3 regions of the Sporolactobacillus pectinivorans genome follow, and region 2 is predicted to be linked to each of the others. Evidence: riboswitches for the same ligand, from Rfam matches in the RefSeq annotation. Region 2 holds a riboswitch; each other region holds the start of a gene.

Region 1 (2,202 bases), 190 kb from region 2:
AGCTGACCATCCCTCCTTTTCCCGGATAAATAACGTTTGTGACGAGAAGTTGTTCCTTCAGGTAGCTGACAATCTGTTTGGCATTGGCTTCATGCTGCTTCATGCGCAGAGCCAGCGTTTTCAAACCCCTAATCAACAGCCATGAGCTGAACGGATCAAGCACAGGTCCATAGGAATTGTGGCTGATCCTCAGTTTCTCAGTAATCTTTAAGGAGTTGGAAACAACCAGTCCTGCGAGCACATCGTTGTGCCCTGCCAGATACTTGGTGCCACTATGCACAACGATGTCGGCTCCTTCTGAGATTGGCTTCTGAAGAATCGGCGTGTAAAAAGTATTATCAACAATCAGTAACGCCTGACTTTTTTTTGCGATATATGAAATCCGGGACAGGTCAACCTCATGCATCAGCGGATTAGTCGGTGTTTCAATAAAAATAGCTTTTGTTTCTGCCTTAATCAGCGAAGACAGTTCCTCATAACTTTCACCATCCCAGTACGAGAACAAAATGTGGTATTGATTGGCGAGAATCTCAAATAACCGGTATGTTCCGCCGTAAAGGTCGCGTGAAGCGATGATGTGGTCTCCGCTGCTGAACAGTGAGAAAACAAGCTGTATGGCGCTCATTCCAGAACTACAGGCAAAACCCTCTTCTCCGCCTTCGATGTCGGCAATCGCTTTTTCGAGAATGGACCGTGTCGGATTTCCGGTCCGAGTGTAGTCGTAACCTTTTGATATACCAATCCCGCTGTGCCGGTAGGCCGTGGATAAATAGATTGGAACGCTCACAGCGCCCAGTTCGTCAAAACCATTCCCTATTTGTGTCAGTTTGGTTTCTACTCTGTACTCAGACATATTTTGATTACCCCTCTCATTTCATTGTTTGGTAATGATGCAGGAAAGCTTCGAGAAAGACAGCCGGATTTACCCACTATTTTTCTCAAAAATAAAAAGCCTTCTTCGGAAAGAAGAAGGCTTTGTCAGCAAGTTTCTTCTTATCCCTCAGGCACACTCCTGTACCTGCTGGAATTAGCACCTTACCCCTCTTTTGGCGGCGGTTGCTGAAGCGTCATCGGGCCAGTCCCTCGACTTCTCTTGATAAGAAAGTAAATCATTAAGTATTGTTCAATTAATGAAAAGTGTATAACAGTTTAATTGCTTTTTCAAGCCTATGTTTCTTTTTGAACTATTCTTGAATTGGGAAATCAATGAAATTTACGGCTTTTTTTTCTAAAATATGCTCTCGAAGTTAATACAGACCTTCACAGTAAATAAAGGCATGATCATCGAATGAGGATAGGCAACCATTGGAAATCAGTACGTTGCTCAGATGATTGATCACCGTAAAATTCTGAGGAGAGGCGCTCCCAAAAATATATTAACAAGTATAAATTCGATAATTACTATGTGTATTAAAATTAATTAAGTGTAACCCATCAAAATGATAAACTCCGTAAGATGGCCCATGTTTTTCGACTTGCCAATATGGCGTCTGTAAATTTAATTAATATTAAACACATGAGAGCAATGTGAATTTAATATTGACACTCTGAGATCCGGTATCTATGATTAGTGACAACAACTTAATTTTTAAAATTCTTGTACAGAGCGGCGGAGAGGTTGGCCCAATGAAATCTGATAACTAGTATTTAGTTGTATGGTGTCAATTTCCGGAACACGGGATGTGTTCAAAAGATGAGAAGAAGCAGGAATAAGCGTTCTTATTTTTCGGGCTTGTTTTTTGTGTTGATCTCAGGAGATTTCGCTTATTTCCAACAACTTCATTTTTTAAAAATTTCAAGCAATTGCCGGTTAGACTGTTCTTATCAGGTATAGCCACGAGAGGTTTAGATAGGGGTGGAGAATCAGATGCAGACAAAATTAACCCATGCAGCATTGCAAGAAAAGATGATACACTTTCGTCATCATCTTCATGAATATCCGGAACTGGCGGATCATGAATATGCGACAACAAGGTATATTAAAGAAATTCTGCAATCATGGGGAATAAAGATATTGCCGACGACATTAAAAACAGGTGTGATTGCGGAAATCGGCAATAACGCCAAGGGACCAACTATTGCATTGCGTGCCGATATTGATGCTCTTCCGATTACTGAGCAAACCGGATTACCTTACGAGTCACGAAACAAAGGCGTGATGCATGCCTGCGGACATGACATTCATACCGCATCACTACTTGG
Region 2 (2,202 bases):
GAATACAAGAACATGAAAACGACGATTGAAATCTACACAGATGTTACCCATAAAATGAAAAGAATGCCTCCCAGAAAATCATGGATATCTGAAAGGCATCATGAAAAAAGTAAAGTTATGAAACTATTGAGCATCAATGAACATTTTTGGAGACTTTTTTTACGACTCCAGGCTTCAAATGAACCAAGATCCTTGATATATCAGTTCATTTTCCCCATCATGTCCATCATTGATGACATCATCTCATCGCATTTGTGCATACAGCTCATCATTTCATCCTTGTTCATCATCTTGTCCATGTCTTTCATCATACTCATATCCATGCCGGACATTCGTTCCATCATCATATGCATGCACTTCATCTCGCACATCATCTTGTCCATTTCCATCATCATCATCATGTTCATCGGCATCATCATTGACTTGTTCATCATGTCCATCTTTTCCATAATAAAAATCCCTCCGAATTTTGTTTTTATGGAAAATGCTCCTGCATGACTGTTGATACGCTGCATGCCAGCTCTTCCACACCCTTAATTTACCATGGATTTTGAGCGCCGACAAAGCTTATTTGCCGTTTTGAAAATTGGATGGACGCCAAAAAGACGTGGGCAGTTGATCTCACGCCATTTTTCGTATTTAACTCATAAAAAAGATCTATTAAAAGCGATCAGCGGCAAAACTGTTGATGTCCACTTTTCAGCGCATCAATCTCCCGCCCAAGCTCCAGCCTTCTCTGCTTTAGGGCATAAAGCCTGTTTGTCACTTTATCCGTCGCTTCCAATGTATGACAACGCAACCGTTGATAGAGTGTCAAGATCTGGCGGTTGACCTCCATGAATTGCTGCTGGAGGTTTTTCTGATTTTCGGAATCTGAATGATCCTGGTGCAACTCAGCTAGAAGCCCCAGTATTTCATTTTGCCATTCAGTGTCATTCAATTCTCCTGCGAAACGATAAAGATCCAGATAATTATCAATTTGTGCGTATTTCGCCTGATTCAACATACTAAAAACTCCTTCTTATCTTCATTCCGGAATTAGCACGGTACTTGTAGAGCCCGTTGCTGAGTCTTCGTCGGGCCGGTCCCTCCGACTCTCTTGATAAGAATTGTCAGCCAGCTTTCAATAAAAATATGAAAAGCGACCATTTTTCTAAAGATCGAGAAAAATAATCGCTGTAGCCGTTCGACTTATTTTCCTTATCTCTCAGATTTACTCTGCTGGAATTGACACCATGCACATTTTTATGTGTTGGTTGTCGGGTTTCATCGGGCCAGTCCCTCCGCCACTCTAGATAAGTTTTATTTAATTGAATTAATTTTACCGTGCAATATGATTTTTGTCAACAGCTAGAGAATTTCATTAGCTGGAACCGGATTCCGAATGCAGATCAATACACGCTTTCTTGTATACGCCAATCATTCGTTTCGCGTAGGGGACAAGAATCCTGCCCTGTTCGGAAAGAGCGACCCCCCTGCCGCTCCGGATGAAGAGATCGGCACCCAGTTCCCTTTCAAGGGCCTGAATCCGTGATGAAATCGATGGCTGCGACAGAAAAAGCTTCTCCGAAGCCACGCGATAGCTTTGATACTTAACCACAGCCAGAAAAGCATCCAGTTGATCGATCGTCATGTGATCACTTTCCTTCATTCCTGATCGCATCCGAAATATCTGATCAACACACATGGGGCCGAGTGTTAATTAAATAAACCGGGTGATTTGGAAAAAGGATGCTATCTGTTTGAAAAAATAGAAGTCAAGCTACCGCCCCCTTACTAAAGAGAGAACTTCCTGACTCATTTCCCATTCTTATCTTCCAGATTGCATCTGCCGGAATTGACACCATACCCCTTTGCAGGGACTGGTTGTCGGGCTTCACAGGGCCGGTCCCTCCACCACTCTTGATAAGAATACCTCTGTTATATTGAGTTTATGAAAATTGGAATGAAAAGTCAATCATTATTCCAACTAATTTTATATGTTTTATGTAATTATAATAAAATGTTGCCGATTTGTTGAATTTCAAAATCATTAATCGCTCAATTTAAATGTATAAAAAGCCTGCACAGATATGACTCATGCAGGCTAAAAAATTATATATCAAATTGAGCTTCACTCATCCTGTCTTCCCTTTTTCATTGCTTTTATCGCCCGTAAAATATTTTCCGGCAATTTTTCAGATGCAGCTTGATTATTTGCTT
Region 3 (2,202 bases), 200 kb from region 2:
GGTTTAGGCACAGGTATCATTGTTATATCCATTAATTCGCTTGCTTCCAGCATGTCCGGCTACGATCATCGTTATGTATTTAATTCAATTTATCTCGGACTTAACATCGGGGTGGCTGTTGGGACTTCGATTGCCGGTTTCATCGCTGATATCAATATTTCTCTTATATTTACAGCAAACCTGCTGTTATATGTAGCCTTTTTAACGATTGTTTTATTTTTTTACAAAAATATAGAGGCTGTTCATCTACAAAGTCATCCTGAAAAAACAAAGAGGGCAAAGATGGATCGTAGAAGTCATAAACAGTTCATCAACGTCTTTATCATTTGCTTTCTTTATTTCATCATATGGACCGGTTATGTGCAATGGCAAAGCAATATTTCGGTTCGTTTACCAGAATTAGATATTTCAATAAAGCAGTATAGTTTTTTATGGACAATCAATGCAGTGCTTATTATTTTAGGTCAGCCATTTATTTCACAAATTATTAAGAAAGCGGCTCATACTTACAAAGCACAAATTGATATAGGCATTGTTTCGTTTATTTTATCTTTCGTCGTTCTCATGTTCAGTCGGCAGTATGCGGGATTCATAGTGGCAATCGTTTTACTGACTTTTGGTGAAATGTTTGCGTTTCCGGCGATACCGGCCATGATCAGTACGATTGCCCCCACTCAGCAGAAAGGATCTTATCAAAGTTTTGTAAATATGTCATCCACTTTGGGAAGAGCACTTGGACCAATACTTGGCGGAGTTGTTGTTGAACAATTATCTTATGTTTATCTTTATTTAATGACGATTATTCTAATAGGTATATCGACTTTCATTTTTCACTATATGTTAAAACATATTGGCTCGTATTGATATAGAAGATATTCTTCATTAGCAAAATTTCAACTTTCTCGGAATAAAAATTGAACCAAGTATAAATGGAAAAATAAGAACGTGTAAAAATATAAAAAATGGGCGATATCTTGCAGCTCGTTTCGTGAATAACTGACATACAGCCATTGACTCAATCTTTATAAATCCCATAAAAGCAACGCTATGGAAAATTATTTTGTCTATCTATATGCATACTACTTTGAATCGATCTACTGTGGAAAAGCAAAATACACAATAAACATATAAAAATAGTATGAATTAATCTTGATTTTTATATTCAAGTTATATATTCTGTAGTTAACCCCAAATTTTAATATATTCTTATCCAAAGTGGCAGAGGGACTGGCCCGATGAAGCCCGACAACCAGCACAGTGTGTATGGTGTCAATTCCATGAACACAATAATTGTGTTCAGAAGATAAGAAGAAAAAACAAGCCTTCTTGTCTCTTGGCTTGTTTTTTCTTAGGTTGTTCAATTTGTCGATTTTTCTTAATGGGATCAATTTGACATTAACTTAATCTAAAGGAGTGCGTTTGAAAGTGCTAAAAAAGCAGCCCTCATTCAGGAAACTTTTTCAAGGGAACGTGTCGGACATTTTGCATGATGAACACACCTTGAAAATGATTGACGCGAGAATTGATAAAAAATATACTGGTAAATTTTCAGAAGTTGCCCAGAAAATGAAGGGAGGCGAGGGCACACCGATTAATACTGAAATAAACCCCAATCCTGCGATGACGATCGACCAGTTGAACGCTTTCCTGGCTGTTGCTGAATCTCAGAGTTATCAACTGGCGGCAAAGGAGTTAATGCTCTCACAGTCCACGATTTCTTCACGTATTAAAACGCTTGAAAGAGAATTGAATGCGGATCTCTTTGTTAAAGAAAGGTTGGGCTTGCATTTGTCAGTACGTGGGGCTGTTTTTGCACCCTATGCCAGGCTGATGGTTGATACTTTTAGAAGGGCATTGCTGAAATTGGGAAGCTGACAAATGCTGTGCGCGATGGAACAAATTAGTAAGCCGTATTGCAAGTGTTTTTTCTTTTTTTGCTCTTCTTTCATAACTATAAGGATTAAAGGAGAGTGGTAGAGATTTTACATAAGGTATATTCGATCAGCAGTTTTGCTGAAAAACTAACAGTCAATCGCGGGTGTTTCCATTGTTAAAAATTTTACGATTCATTCATTATACGGCTGGTATGGTGGGTTCATTAATTGTTCTGCTGATGTCTATCACCGGAATCCTACTTAACCACCGCTCACTTATCGGTTACTCCTCAGCTGCATCAATGAAGATACAAACACTGATCTTTGC

The links. Region 2 has a riboswitch for S-adenosylmethionine ahead of COP04_RS06125 (hypothetical protein). Riboswitches for the same ligand answer to the same signal wherever they lie in the genome.
Region 1: linked by a shared signal. The riboswitch ahead of COP04_RS07125 (PLP-dependent transferase) and the one ahead of COP04_RS06125 (hypothetical protein) in region 2 are both predicted to bind S-adenosylmethionine.
Region 3: linked by a shared signal. The riboswitch ahead of COP04_RS07150 (LysR family transcriptional regulator) and the one ahead of COP04_RS06125 (hypothetical protein) in region 2 are both predicted to bind S-adenosylmethionine.

The regions. Positions count from the first base shown of each region.
Region 1 covers NZ_NXGA01000001.1:1,476,024-1,478,225, forward strand. Annotated here, with positions in the region: gene COP04_RS07125 (PLP-dependent transferase) at 1-853, opposite strand, end outside; SAM riboswitch class I at 991-1,103, opposite strand; SAM riboswitch class I at 1,595-1,700, shown strand; gene COP04_RS07130 (amidohydrolase) at 1,868-2,202, shown strand, end outside.
Region 2 covers NZ_NXGA01000001.1:1,281,102-1,283,303, reverse strand. Annotated here, with positions in the region: gene COP04_RS06130 (hypothetical protein) at 201-449, opposite strand; gene COP04_RS06125 (hypothetical protein) at 671-1,006, opposite strand; SAM riboswitch class I at 1,019-1,109, opposite strand; SAM riboswitch class I at 1,198-1,302, opposite strand; gene COP04_RS06120 (helix-turn-helix domain-containing protein) at 1,364-1,651, opposite strand; SAM riboswitch class I at 1,808-1,912, opposite strand; gene csrA (carbon storage regulator CsrA) at 2,114-2,202, opposite strand, start outside.
Region 3 covers NZ_NXGA01000001.1:1,481,100-1,483,301, forward strand. Annotated here, with positions in the region: gene COP04_RS07145 (MDR family MFS transporter) at 1-864, shown strand, start outside; SAM riboswitch class I at 1,204-1,310, shown strand; gene COP04_RS07150 (LysR family transcriptional regulator) at 1,426-1,875, shown strand; gene COP04_RS07155 (hypothetical protein) at 2,048-2,202, shown strand, end outside.